Regions from separate parts of the Variovorax sp. V35 genome, predicted to be linked through region 1. Evidence: riboswitches for the same ligand, from Rfam matches in the RefSeq annotation. Region 1 holds a riboswitch; the other holds the start of a gene.
What was found. Region 1 has a riboswitch for glycine ahead of ACAM42_RS03675 (D-amino acid dehydrogenase). Riboswitches for the same ligand answer to the same signal wherever they lie in the genome.
Positions count from the first base shown of each region.

Region 2: it holds a riboswitch for glycine, as region 1 does, so the genes downstream of both, gcvT (glycine cleavage system aminomethyltransferase GcvT) here and ACAM42_RS03675 (D-amino acid dehydrogenase) in region 1, are expected to answer to the same signal.

Region 1 is NZ_AP028666.1:815,489-822,629, forward strand. Features, by position in the region: gene ACAM42_RS03670 (RtcB family protein) at 45-1,460, shown strand; gene ACAM42_RS03675 (D-amino acid dehydrogenase) at 1,479-2,786, opposite strand; glycine riboswitch at 2,878-2,984, opposite strand; glycine riboswitch at 3,029-3,119, opposite strand; gene rfbB (dTDP-glucose 4,6-dehydratase) at 3,238-4,317, shown strand; gene rfbD (dTDP-4-dehydrorhamnose reductase) at 4,314-5,204, shown strand; gene rfbA (glucose-1-phosphate thymidylyltransferase RfbA) at 5,244-6,131, shown strand; gene rfbC (dTDP-4-dehydrorhamnose 3,5-epimerase) at 6,128-6,676, shown strand; gene ACAM42_RS03700 (DUF563 domain-containing protein) at 6,859-7,141, shown strand, end outside.
Region 2 is NZ_AP028666.1:2,983,158-2,990,298, reverse strand. Features, by position in the region: gene ACAM42_RS13840 (TRAP transporter small permease) at 1-266, shown strand, start outside; gene ACAM42_RS13835 (TRAP transporter large permease) at 277-1,569, shown strand; gene ACAM42_RS13830 (helix-turn-helix transcriptional regulator) at 1,606-2,385, opposite strand; gene ACAM42_RS13825 (MFS transporter) at 2,494-3,687, shown strand; gene ACAM42_RS13820 (hypothetical protein) at 3,850-4,332, shown strand; gene ACAM42_RS13815 (hypothetical protein) at 4,429-4,965, shown strand; glycine riboswitch at 4,997-5,083, shown strand; glycine riboswitch at 5,100-5,204, shown strand; gene gcvT (glycine cleavage system aminomethyltransferase GcvT) at 5,252-6,424, shown strand; gene gcvH (glycine cleavage system protein GcvH) at 6,496-6,867, shown strand; gene gcvP (aminomethyl-transferring glycine dehydrogenase) at 6,925-7,141, shown strand, end outside.

The DNA of each region.
Region 1 (7,141 bases):
GGGGCCCGGAAACCGACACGGTTTCCCCGAATGGAATTGCAGCCATGGGCAGCCCTACCCACAGTCATTTTTCGAGACTCCAGCGCGCCTTTTCGCGCGCCCACATCGCCGTCGACTACCGCGACGGCATCTATCACCTGCGCAACGAAGCCGCGCAGGCGACCGTGCTTCTGCCGCAGAGCCTGCCGCTGGAAGAAAAAGCCGTGAACCAGCTGCTGGCCTTCGCCAGCGTGCGCTCGCCCGACGGCGCGCACGGCGTGTGCAAGGCCTGCGCGACGCCGGACTTCCATCCGGGCTCGGTCGCGCCGGTGGGCAGCGTCGTCGCGACCGATGGCGACTTCGTGATCCCCGCCGCGGTCGGCACCGACATCAACTGCGGCATGCGCCTGCTGACCACCGGCCTCACGCTGGACCAGGTGGCGCCGCACAAGACGCAGCTGCTCGCGCGGCTCACGCGCAGCCTGCTCGACAACGGGCGCGACGTGCCGGTGCACACGGCGGCGTTTCGCGCGCTGTTCGACGAAGGGCCGGCGGCGTTCTTGGACGCCGTGCGCAACGACGGGCTCTGGGCGGCCTGCGACCGCGACCGGCTGCAGGCCGAGATCGGCGCGTGCATCGGCCTGGCGAGCTTCGGCGGTCAGTCGCGGCACGCACCGCCGGCCTACACCGGCGCGCGCCACGAGGTGTTTCGCGACCCGTGCCTCGGCACGCCGGGCAGCGGCAACCACTTCGTCGAGCTGCAGGTGGTCGACCAGGTGATGGACCGGCACGCGGCCTACCGCGCGGGGCTCAAGGCCGGCGAAGTCGTGGTGATGATCCACAGCGGCTCGCGCGACATCGGGTTCCATGTCGGCGGCCGCTGGATGGGCCGCGCGCGGGCTGAATGGCCGCAGGGCCTGCGCCATCCGAAGAGCGGGCTGTACGGGCTGGCCGGGCCGCTGGCGCAGGAGTACCTCGAAGCCATGGGCGTGGCCGCGCGCTATGCGTGGGCCAACCGGGTCGTGCTGGCCGAGCTGGTGCGCAAGGACTTCGCCGAGCTGCTGGGCGCCACGGCGTCGACGCTGGTGGTCGACGTGCCGCACAACGTGGTGCTGCGCGAGCACGGCATGAACATCCATCGCAAGGGCGCGACGCCGGCGCATGCGGGCGACCTCGCGCTGATTCCCGGGTCGATGGGCGATCACTCGTACCTTGCGACCGGGCTGGGGCATGAGGACTGGCTGTGGTCGTGCAGCCATGGTGCCGGCCGGCGCATGCGTCGGCAGGAAGTGCGCGCGATGCGGCCTGCGCCCGGCGACACCGAAGCCAGCTGGCAATGCGTGACGCTGCGCGAAGAGCGCCGCATCGAGGAGGCGCCGCAGGCCTACAAGCCGATCGGCGTGGTGATCGAGGCGCAGGAAAGCGCGGGGCTCATCCGCTGCGCCGTGCGGCTCAAGCCCTGTGTCACGTTCAAGGCATGACCCGGGGCGCGTGGCGTGTCAGCCCAGTGCGGGCTGCACGGCGCGCGGCGCGGGCGCCGGCATGCCGGCGAACGCGAAATCGACCTCGGGCGCCAGCCCGCTCACGATGCGCGCGATCGACTTGCCCGAGCCGCAGGCGTGCGTCCAGCCGAGCGTGCCGTGGCCGGTGTTGAGGAACAGGTTCGGCAGCTTGGTCTTGCCGATCAGCGGCACGTTGCTCGGCGTGGCCGGGCGCAGGCCGGTCCAGAACTGCGCGCGCTCGGTGTCGCCGGCGCCGGGGAAGAGCTCCTCGACGCGCCGCACGATGGCTTCGCAACGCACGCGGTTCAGGTCGCGGTCGTAGCCGTTGAGCTCGGCCGTGCCGGCGATGCGCAGGCGGTCGCCCGATTCGGAGGTGTAGCGCGAGAACACCAGCTTGTATTCGTCGTCGGTCAGCGAGACCTGGTGCGCCTTCGACGCGTCCTTCACGGGCAGCGTCACCGAGTAGCCCTTGGCGGGGTAGATCGGCAGGCGGATGCCCAGCGGCGCGGCGTACAACGGACTCAGCGAACCCATCGCGAGCACGAAGGCATCGCCGCGGATGCGCTGGAAGCGGCCTTCGTTGTCGGTCGCCTCGACGTGGTCGATGCTGCCGCCGGCTTCGCGCAGCGCGGTCACCGTGTGGCTCATGAGGAACTTCACGCCGGCCGCCTCGGCCAGCTTCACGAGTTCGCGCGCGAAGCGGTTGGCGTCGCCCGATTCGTCTTCGGCGGTGTACGTGGCGCCGGCGAGTTGGGGGCGGATGTGGGCGAGGGCGGGTTCGATCTTGATGGCCTCGTCGGCGGAGATGACCAGCCGCTCGCAGCCCAGGGCGCGCATCTGCTCGGCGGGCGCGAGGGCGCCGTCGAATTCTTTTTGCGTCGTGTAGAAGTGCAGGATGCCTTGCGTGCGCTGGTCATAGTTCAGGCCGGTGTCTCGACGCAATTGCTGCAACATTTCCCGGCTGTATGTACCGAGACGAACGATCTGTTCGATGTTGTGGCGGGTGCGCGCGGGGGTGCATTCGCGCAGGAACTGCAGGCCCCAGAGCCATTGGCGCATGTCGGCGCGGATGCGAAAGAGCAGCGGCGCGTCTTCCTTGCCGAGCCATTGCAGCACCTTCAGCGGCGCGCTCGGATTGGCCCACGGTTCGGCATGGCTGACCGAGATCTGGCCGCCGTTGGCGAAGCTGGTTTCGGCGGCCGGGGTGGCCTGCCGGTCGATCACGGTCACCTCGTGGCCGAGTTGCTGGAGGTAGTAGGCCGAAGTCACGCCGAGCAGGCCGGCGCCAAGAACGATCACACGCATTGCAAGTACCTTTGAGTTTGCAGCGCTTGAACGGCGGGCGTGGAGTGCTATTGAAAAAATAGCAAGCAACCGGACGACCGATGTCCAAGTTGCCGCTCCCCCTGTCCTCGGTACCTGAGAGATTCACCCTGCTGCACCCGCAGCGGGTTTGCTCCTTCGGTGCGCCACATGGCGTGGCGGCTCTCCAGACGGCCGTATCGATGAGTGCAGTACTGACCCCTTGCCGAAGTTCCTGGGCGTTGCCTGGAATTTCGTCGGGCCGACCTGAGCGTTTATGGGAGTTTGCGCCTTCGGTAGGGCCTCCGTGGAGGCCCGCTCTCCTGCAATTGTTGGCGATTGTAGGCGGGCCCCGCAAGCCGGCCAAGCCCTGTACATCGGCACTTCACACCGATGGGATAATTGAATGTTGATTTTTGGTAAAGCAAACTTTTTTCTACATGCAGGGGACTCCATGATCCTGGTTACCGGCGGCGCAGGCTTCATTGGCGCCAATTTCGTGCTCGACTGGATCGCGCAGGGCAACGAGCCCGTCGTGAACCTCGACAAGCTGACCTACGCAGGCAACCTCGAGACCCTGGCGTCGCTCAAAGGCAACGCGAACCATGTCTTCGTGCAAGGCGACATCGGCGACAGCGCGCTGCTCGATCGCCTGCTGGCCGAGCACAAACCCCGTGCCGTCGTGAACTTTGCCGCGGAATCGCACGTGGATCGTTCGATCCACGGTCCGGAAGACTTCGTGCAGACCAACGTGCTCGGCACTTTCCGCCTGCTCGAATCGGTGCGCGGCTACTGGAACGCCTTGCCGGCCGACCAGAAGGCCGCCTTCCGCTTCCTGCACGTGTCGACCGACGAGGTCTACGGCTCGCTCTCCAAGACCGACCCGGCCTTCACCGAAGAGAACAAGTACGAGCCCAACAGCCCGTACTCGGCCAGCAAGGCCGCCAGCGACCACCTCGTGCGCGCCTGGCACCACACCTACGGCCTGCCGGTGGTCACCACCAACTGCTCGAACAACTACGGCCCGTTCCACTTCCCCGAGAAGCTGATCCCGCTGATGATCGTCAACGCATTGGCCGGCAAGAACCTGCCCGTGTACGGCGACGGCATGCAGGTGCGCGACTGGCTCTACGTGAAGGACCACTGCAGCGCCATCCGCCGCGTGCTCGAGGCCGGCAAGCTCGGCGAGACCTACAACGTCGGCGGCTGGAACGAGAAGCCCAACATCGAGATCGTCAACACCGTGTGCGCGCTGCTCGACGAACTGAGCCCCCGCGCCGACGGCAAGCCGTACAAGGAACAGATCACCTACGTCACGGACCGCCCGGGCCACGACCGCCGCTACGCCATCGATGCACGCAAGCTCGAGGCCGAACTCGGCTGGAAGCCCGCCGAGACCTTCGACACCGGCATCCGCAAGACCGTCCAGTGGTACCTCGCCAATGGCGAGTGGGTGCGCAACGTGCAAAGCGGCGCGTACCGCGAATGGGTCGAGAAGCAGTACGACGCCGCACCCGCAAAGGCTTCCGCATGAAGTTGCTGCTGCTCGGCAAAGGTGGACAGGTCGGCTGGGAGCTGCAGCGCAGCCTCGCGCCGCTCGGCGAAGTGGTCGCACTGGACTTCGACAGCACCGACTTCCACGCCGACTTCAGCCGTCCCGAGCAGCTGGCTGCAACCGTGCTGGCGGTGCGCCCCGACGTCATCGTCAATGCCGCCGCGCACACCGCCGTCGACAAGGCCGAGAGCGAGCCCGACTTCGCGCGCAAGCTCAACGCCACCTCGCCCGGCGTGGTGGCCGAGGCGGCGCAGCAGATCGGCGCGCTGATGGTGCATTACTCCACCGACTACGTCTTCGACGGCAGCGGCACTAGGCCCTGGAAAGAGGAAGACGCGACCGGCCCGCTCAGCGTGTACGGCCAGACCAAGCTCGAAGGCGAGCAGCTGGTGGCGCAGCATTGCGCGAAGCACCTGATCTTTCGCACCAGCTGGGTGTACGCCGCACGCGGCGGCAACTTCGCCAAGACCATGCTGCGCCTGGCCAAGGAGCGCGACAAGCTCACGGTCATCGACGACCAGTTCGGCGCCCCCACCGGGGCTGAGTTGCTGGCCGACATCACTGCGCACGCCATCCGCGCCACCTTGCAAGACCCGACCAAGGCCGGGCTGTACCACGCCATCGCCGGCGGCGAGACCACGTGGCACGGCTACGCGCGCTTCGTGCTCGAGATGGCGCAGCAGGCCGGCGTCGAACTCAAGGCCGGCCCGCAGGCCGTGGAGGCCGTGCCCACCAGCGCCTTTCCGACGCCCGCGAAGCGCCCGCACAACTCGCGGCTCGACACCACCAAGCTGCAGACCACCTTCGGCCTGCGACTGCCGCCCTGGCAGGAAGGCGTGGCACGCATGCTGCGCGAGACGCTCTGACCGACTGATTTTTCCTGCCCCTCACAGAAGAAGACTCCCATGACGCAACGCAAAGGCATCATCCTTGCCGGTGGCTCCGGCACCCGCCTGCACCCGGCCACGCTCGCCATGAGCAAGCAACTGCTGCCGGTGTACGACAAGCCCATGATCTATTACCCGCTGAGCACCCTGATGCTCGGCGGCATGCGCGACATCCTGATCATCAGCACGCCGCAGGACACGCCGCGCTTCCAGCAGCTGCTGGGCGACGGCAGCCAGTGGGGCATCAACCTGCAGTACGCGGTGCAGCCGAGTCCCGATGGCCTGGCGCAGGCGTTCATCATCGGCGACAAGTTCGTGGGGAACTCGCCGAGCGCGCTGGTGTTGGGGGACAACATCTTCTATGGGCATGACTTTGCCCATCTGCTGGGCGGCGCCGACGCGCAGGACGCGGGAGCCACTGTTTTCGCGTACCACGTGCATGACCCGGAGCGGTATGGAGTGGTCGCATTCGATGCACAAGGCAAGGCCAGCAGCATCGAGGAAAAGCCGCTCAAGCCCAAGAGCAACTACGCCGTGACGGGCCTGTACTTCTACGACAACCAGGTCATCGACATCGCCAAGGCCGTGAAGCCGAGTGCACGAGGCGAGCTCGAGATCACGGCCGTCAATCAGGCGTACCTCGATCTTGGCCGGCTCAACGTGCAGATCATGCAGCGCGGCTATGCATGGCTGGACACCGGCACGCATGAAAGCCTCCTTGAGGCCGGGCAGTTCATCGCGACCCTGGAGCATCGGCAAGGGCTCAAGATCGCTTGCCCCGAAGAGATCGCGTGGCGCCATGGGTTCATCGACAACGAACAACTGGCCAAGCTTGCAGCACCGTTGCAGAAGAATGGCTACGGCAAGTACCTCAGTCATTTGCTGGCCGAAGGTGTGCGCTCATGAAGGTCACGCAGACGGCCATCGCCGACGTGTTGCTGATCGAACCCAAGGTGTTCGGCGACGCACGCGGGTTTTTCTTCGAGAGCTTCAATCAGAAGGCTTTCGACGAAGCCGTCGGCCAGCGCGTCGACTTCGTTCAGGACAACCACTCGCGCTCCACCAAGGGGGTCTTGCGAGGCCTCCATTATCAGGTGCAGCAACCACAGGGAAAACTGGTGCGCGTGGTTCGAGGGGCGGTGTTCGACGTGGCGGTGGACATCCGTCGGTCGTCGCCGACCTTCGGGCAATGGGTGGGCAGTGAACTGTCGGAAGACAACCATCGGCAGTTGTGGGTTCCGCCGGGTCTCGCGCACGGCTTCCTGGTGCTCAGCGAGTCGGCTGATTTTCTGTACAAGACGACGGACTACTACGCACCGGCGCACGAGCGCTGCATTGCGTGGAACGACCCCACGTTGGCGATCGAGTGGCCTGACACGGGCATCGCGCCGAAGCTGTCCGCCAAGGACGCGGCAGCGCCGACCTTCCTGAGCGCCGAAATTCCCGGCTGAACACAGGTCGACCAGCAGCCGGTTTGCGGCGTTTTCTTCAGAGCCCTTCCCACGCGGGCCATCTCAAAAATATTCCGATTCCAGATGAGACAACTTGCTGACTTCAACGGGCTGGTCGCGTACGGGTGCCTGTGCAAGGGGATCGCCATCGGTCGTCCGGACGACATCAGGGCCGCGCAGCCGTGAAAAGTTCGCCTTCCATCAAGGAAAAGAAAGAGAGCTTGCTGGACGCCGCAAAAGGGGCGCTTCGCAAGCGGCTGCCGCGCAAGACGCCGCAGCTGGTGGAGCTTTTCGACGCAGCCTGGTACCTCAAGGGGCTGCCGGACCGTGCACTGATCGCCAACCCGTGGGAGCACTATCTGGGAGGGGGATTCCTGAGGGGAAATCCCAATCCCATGTTCGATACCACCTGGTACCTGGATCGCCATCCCGAATTGCGTGCGGCGGAAAAGAACCCGCTGGCCC
Region 2 (7,141 bases), 2.2 Mb from region 1:
CGGCCGTGGCGGTGCGCATCGTGGTGGCCGGGCTGCTGTTCGCCTTCTTCGGCTTCATGGTCTGGTACGGCTGGCTCTACATGGAACGCACGATGTTCCAGCTCACGGCCGTGACGCAGATTCCGTTCGCCTACATCTACAGCGCGATGCTGATCGGCGGCGTGCTGCTGATCGTGCACTGGCTGCTGGTGGTGCGCGGCTACGTGCTGAACCGCGAGTTCGCGTCGGACGCGCATTTCGACGCCAACGCGTCGGCCTCGCTGTAAGGAGCAGACCATGGATGCCAGCATTGTCCTGATCGTCTCCGCCTGCGTGTTCCTGGCCATCGGCGTGCCCGTGGCCTTCGCGCTCGGCCTGGCCACGGCCGCCACCCTGATCCTCGCGGAAAGCTACCCGCTGATGGTGCTGCTGAAGGAAACCTTCACCGGCATCGACAGCTTTCCGCTGATGGCCGTGCCCTTCTTCATCCTGGCCGCCGAGCTCATGAGCGGCGGCTCGCTCACCGAGGTGCTGCTGCGCTTCGCGGGCCAGTTCGTCGGCCACCGCCGTGGCGGGCTGGGCTACACCAACGTCGTGTCGCTGACCTTCTTCTCGGGCATCTCGGGCTCGGCGCTGGCCGACGCGGCCGGCCCCGGCTCGATGCTCATCAAGATGATGGACAAGGCCGGCTACGACCGCTCGTACGCGGCGGCGCTGACGGCCTCCACGGCCATCGTGGGACCGATCATTCCGCCCTCGATCATCATGATCATCTACGCGCTGCAGGACGAGACCGTGTCGGTCGGCCAGCTGTTCGTGGCCGGCATCGTGCCGGGCATCCTGATCGCGGTGGCGATGTGCGTGGTGAACTTCTACGTGTCGAAGAAGCGCAACTACAAGGGCGACGGCCAGACGCCGCCGCTGCGCGAGATTCTCATCACGACGTGGAAGGCGATTCCTGCGATCCTGCTGCCGGTGGTGATCCTGGGCGGCATGCGCGCCGGCTGGTTCACGCCCACCGAGGCTTCGGTGGTGGCGGTGTTCTACGCGCTGGTGTGCGGCAAGTTCATCTACCGCACGCTCGAGTGGAAGATGCTGCCCGACATCCTGTCGCGCTCGGCGCTGCTGTCGGCGTCGGTGCTGATCATCATCGGGCTGTCGGCCTCGTTCGCCTGGGTGCTGACCATCGAGGGCATTCCGCAGCAGATGGCCGAATGGCTCATCAGCATGAACCTCTCGCCGTGGATGTTCCTGATCATCGTCAACGTGTTCCTGCTCCTGTTCGGCATCTTCATCGAGCCGCTGCCGGGCGTGATGGTGCTGGCGCCGATCCTTGCGCCCGTGGCGATCAAGCTGGGCGTCGACCCGGTGCACTTCGCGATGATCGTGATCTTCAACCTCACGCTGGGCATGATCACGCCGCCGGTGGGCGGGCTGCTGTTCGTGACCTGCAACGTGTCGAAGGTGCCGATGTCGGCGCTGGTGAAGGAACTGGTGCCCTTCCTGTGGGCGCACGGCGCGGTGCTGATGCTGCTGACCTTCGTGCCGATGCTGAGCACCTGGCTGCCGCGCGCGCTCGGGTTCAAGTAGCGGCGCAGGCCGCCCCCGTCCGCGCCTGCACTCGCCTCAGGCCGGCGGGTGAAGGTACTGGCTCGGCGGCACGCCGAGCGTGCGGCGGAACATCGCGGTGAAGGCGCTCGGGCTCTCGTAGCCGTGCGCCAGCGCCACCTCCAGGATCGACGCGCCCGCGGCCAGCCGCGGCAGGCTCAGCAGCAGCCGCGCCTGACGGCACCACGCGCCGAAGGTCATGCCAGTTTCGCGTTCGAACAGCCTCGCCAGCGTGCGCGCGTTCATGTGCAGCCGCGCGGCCCAGCCGTCGAGCGTGGCGGGCTGCGCGGGGTCGCGGATCAGCGCCTCGCACAGCGAGGCCAGGCGCGCATGGCGCGGCATCGGCACATGCAGCGACAGCGCGGGCGCGGCCTCGATCTCGTCGAGGATCAGCTCCATCACGCGCTCGTCGCGCCCGCCCGGCGGGTAGTCCAGCGGCAGCGACACGGCCGCCACGATCAGCTCGCGCAGCAACGCGCCCACATGGATCACGCGGCAGTCGGCGCCCAGGTCGGCGCGCGTGCCGGGCTCGACGAAGACGGTGCGCATCTTCACCTCGCCCGCCATGCGGATCTGGTGCGTCATGCCCGGCGGCACCCAGACGCCGCGCCCCGGCGGCACCACCCAGCTGCCGGCTGCGGCGCCGACCATCATCACGCCCGAAATCGCATGAATGAGCTGCCCGCGCCGGTGCGCATGCGGCGGAATGAAGGCGTCGCCCGCCGGATCGGTGGCCAGCACGGCCACGGCGCGCGGGGTCGATTCGCCCTCGTCGGGGCGCAGATTCAGTTTGTCCATTTCACGACGATGTTTGCACATTCATAGCGAGAACATCTTTCCGTGTCTTCCTACGATGGCTTTTCCTCCCTTTTTCTCAAACCGGACATCGAAGAAAGAAGCCATCGCATGAACACGCGCCGACTCGGGCTGCTCACCGGCACCCATGCCGTCAACGACCTCTACCAGGGCCTCGTGCCCGCGCTGCTGCCCTTCATGGTGCTGGAGCGCGGCTACAGCTACACGGCCGTGAGCGGCCTGATGCTGGCGGCCACCGGGCTGTCGAGCGTGGTGCAGCCGCTGTTCGGCCTGTACGCCGACCGCCACCCGCGCGCCTGGCTGGTGCCCGTGGGCTTCCTGTTGGCGGCGCTGGGCGTGGTGCTGGCGGGCCTGAGCCAGAGCTATCTGCTGACCTGGATCGCGGTCGCGCTGTGCGGGCTGGGCATCGCGGCCTACCACCCGCCCGCCACCGTGGCCGCGCGCGCGGCCGGCGGCGCCTCGCAGAAGGCGATGAGCGTGTTCTCGGTGGGCGGCACCATCGGCGCCTCGTTCGCGCCGGTGCTGGCGGCCACGGTGGTCGGTGGCGGCAGCCTGTCGCGCAGCTACCTGCTGGGCATTCCCGCGCTGGCGATGGGCGTGGTGTGGGTCGCGGCCAACGCGCGGCGCGGTGCAGTCGCCAGCAACGCGGCAGCCGCGGCGGCGCGCGCCGCGCAGGCCCGCGCCCAGGTGCTGAAGCCGCACAACGACTGGCGCGCCTTCAGCCTGCTGGTGGCGACCATCGTGGGCTGGTCGATCCCCTACGTCACGGTGCTGTCGATGCTCTCGCTGCGCATCACGCGCGACCTGCACGGCAGCACCTTCCAGGGCGCCGCGGCGCTCACCGCCTTCACCGCCGCAGGGGCCGTGGGCACGCTGGCCGGCGGCTGGCTCGGCGACCGCATCGGGCGCATGGGCACGATCCGCTGCGGCTACCTGCTCGCGCTGCCGGCCATGGCGGGCCTCGTGCTCGCCTCCACGCCCGGCGCGGCGCTGGCCTGCACGGCGTGGCTCGGCATGAGCATGTTCCTGCCCTTCGCCGCGCAGGTGACGCTCGCGCAGGACTACCTGCCGCGCAACCCGGCGACCGCCAGCGGCATCACGCTCGGCCTCGCGCTCTCGGTCGGCGGACTGGTGTCGCCCCTGTTCGGCCTGCTGTCGGATGCGCGCGGACTCGGCGTCACGCTCACGGTGGTGTTGTGCGTGCTGTGCGTCGCAACCGTGCTGGCCTTGCGGCTTCGCAATCGGACGGTGCAGGTGATGGCGGGCGAGGCTGCGGCGGCCTGAGCCCTGCCCCGCGCTCCCGGTGTCCTATGGACGCGCCCTGAACCACGGACCACCGAAATCCGTGGGCGATTCAACGCCGCACGCCTCCTCTTTCACTGCCAGAATCGACGCAAGCTTCGACGTCGAGCCTGACAGACAAGAAGAAGGAAAGAGAAGGACGCCATGCACCGAATCGTCGCCCAGGGCAGCAGCCTTGTCGCTGCCGGCTTGCTGGCCACCGCCGGTATCGCGGCCACGCCGGCCGCCGCGCCCGTTGCAGCCGTTGCACCAGCAGCCGCCCCCGCCAATCCCACCAATCCCGTCACCCACCTCGCCGAAGTGGAAAGCGCCGTGCGCGCCTGGGCCGCCGCCTGGTCCGCGCGCGACGTGGAGCGCTACCTCGCGGCCTACGCGAGCGACTTCACCCCCGCGCGCGGCCAGACCCGCGAGCGCTGGGAGGCCGACCGGCGCGCCCGCATCACGGGCAAGTCGCGCATCAGCGTGGGCATCGAGGGGCTGGTGATCAGCGTTCAGGGCACCTCGGCCAGCGCGCAGTTCCGGCAGGTCTACAGCGCCGACGCGCTCACCGAGACCGACCGCAAGACCCTCGAGCTGCAGCGCGTGGGCCCGCGCTGGCTGATCCGCAAGGAGAGCGCGGGCAACTGACGCGCGCCGCCTTGTCCCTGTAAGGCAAATGGTTCACGAAGATGTCACCACTTGCAACGATGCTGCAGCCTTCGACCTCCGAAAGCTGTGGCCGCCATGTTCCCCACCAAGACCGAGAAGGCACGCGACGAACTCCAGGCCGGGCAGCGCACGCTCAGCCAGCGTGAGCGCGCCCTGCTGCTCATGGCCGACGGCCGGCGCTCGCTGACCGACTTCAGCCCGCTGTTCCCCAGCCGCGTCGAGGCCGAGCAGGCGATCCAGGGGCTGATGCAGCGCGGCTACCTGCAGGTCGCGCGCCCGGTCGCGCCACCGCCCGCACCGGCCCCCACGCCCGTCCCCGCCGCCGAGCCGATCCAGGTCGCCACCTCGGCCGACAGCTTCGACGGCAAGCGCTCGCTGGCCACCACGCGCATGTTCCTGTTCGACATCTGCGAGCGCATGTTCGTGCGCCGCGACCCGCGCTTCGCCAACCAGATGCGCGACGCCCTGCGCGAGGCCCGCGACCGCGAGGCCATGCTGACCATCGCCGCGCTGATGCTCTCCGAGATCGAGAAGGCCGCCGGCCCCGAGCGCGCCGACTCGCTGCGCGAGCGCATCGACAAGCTGCTGCCGCCGGCGGAAACCGTGCACTGAGCCGCCAGCCCCGGCCCCGCGATCCACTACACTCGCCGGGTCAGGAGAGAGCCCCGCGCGACGGGGCCGCCGAAGGCGCAGGGGTTCCCCGAACGCTCAGGCAAAAGGACTGACAAGACGCCGGCAACCACCGGCGTTTCCTTGCTGGAGAGAGGCCGTGGCATTGCACGCGGCCCACCGAAGGAGCAAACCCCGATCGTGGGGCGAATCTCTCAGGTAAAGCGGACAGCAGGGGTGGCCCGTGGCGTTGCAGCCATGGATTTCGACTGCCCCTTTGGAGTGCCCCGTGGCTGCTTCCTCCGCTTCCGACGCCCAACTTCTCAAGACACCGCTGTACGACCTCCACGTGGAGCTCGGCGCCCGCATGGTGCCCTTCGCCGGCTACTCCATGCCCGTGCAGTACCCCGCCGGCCTCATGGCCGAGCACAAGCACACGCGCGATGCGGCCGGCCTGTTCGACATCTCGCACATGGGCCAGCTGCGCCTCGTCGGCCCCGATGCCGCCGCCGCTTTCGAAGCCCTGATGCCCGTCGACGTGATCGACCTGCCCGCCGGCAAGCAGCGCTACGGCCTGCTGCTGAACGACGAGGGCGGCATCCTCGACGACCTGATGTTCTTCAACGAAGGCAATGGCTCGCTCTTCGTGATCGTGAACGGCGCCTGCAAGGTGGCCGACATCGCCCACATCCAGGCCAGGATCGGCGCGCGCTGCCAGGTGCAGCCCCTGCCCGACCACGCGCTGCTGGCGCTGCAAGGCCCGCAGGCGGCCGCCACGCTGGCGCGCCTGTCGCCCGGCATCGAGCGCTTCGTGTTCATGACCGGCGGCGCGGTGCAGATCGGCGGCGTCGCGGCCTTCGTCACCCGCAGCGGCTACACCGGCGAAGACGGCTTCGAGATCTCGGTGGCCGCAAAGGACGCCGACGCCCTCGCCCGCCTGCTGCTGGCCCAGCCCGAAGTGAAGCCCGTCGGCCTGGGCGCGCGCAACTCGCTGCGGCTCGAAGCCGGCCTGTGCCTGTACGGCAACGACATCGACACCACCACCACCCCGGTCGAAGCCTCCCTCAACTGGGCGATCCAGAAGGTGCGCCGCGCCGGCGGTGCGCGCGAAGGCGGCTTTCCGGGCGCGGCCAAGGTGCTGGCCCAGCTGGCCGCCGTCGCCTCGGGCGCTGCCGGCCACACCGACCACAAGACGCTCACGCGCAAGCGCGTCGGCCTCGTGGCGCTCGAACGCATTCCGGTGCGCGACGGCACGCTGCTGCAGTCGCTCGAAGGCCACGACATCGGCGCCGTCACCAGCGGCCTGCTCGGCCCCACGGCCGACCGCTGCGTGGCCATGGGCTACGTGGCCGCCGCCTTTGCCGAGCCCGGCACGCGCGTGCAGGCCATCGTGCGCGGCAAGCCGGTGCCGATGGAAGTCTCGACCATGCCCTTCGTTCCGACGCGCTACTACCGCGGCTGACCGACACTGAACACCGCAGACCCGGCTAGGCTCTGCACCCCGATTCCATTTTTTCCACGAGGAGTTTTTTCATGAGCATCAAATACACCAAGGACCACGAATGGGTGGCGGCCGAAGGCGGCGCCGCCACCGTCGGCATCACCGTGCATGCGCAGGACGCGCTGGGCGACGTGGTGTTCGTCGACCTGCCTGAAGTGGGCAAGACCTTCGCGCAAGGCGAGGTCGCCGGTGTGGTCGAGTCGGTGAAGGCCGCCGCCGATGTGTTCATGCCCGTGTCGGGCGAGATCACCGAAGTGAACGAAGCGCTGCGCGCCGACCCGTCGCTGGCCAACAGCGACCCGCTGGCCGCCGGCTGGTTCTTCAAGGTCAAGCTGAGCGAGCCCGCGCAGCTCGACGCCCTGCTCGACGCCGCCAGCTACGACAAGTTCGCCGCCGAATCCTGATCCGCTGAACAGCAGCTTCCTCGCACCTTCGTTCCTTCTCCCCGAGCCTTCACCGCCATGCCGATTCCCGCCCTTCCCTCTTTGCAAGAACTAGAGAACGCCGAAGAATTCCTCGCCCGCCACATCGGCATCGATGCGGCGGACGAGGCGCGCATGCTGCCGGTGATCGGCTCGGAAACGCGCGCGGAGCTCATCGACGGCATCGTGCCCGCGGCCATCCGCCGCGCCCGGCCGATGCGCCTGCCCGCGCCGGTCACCGAGGCCGACGCGCTGG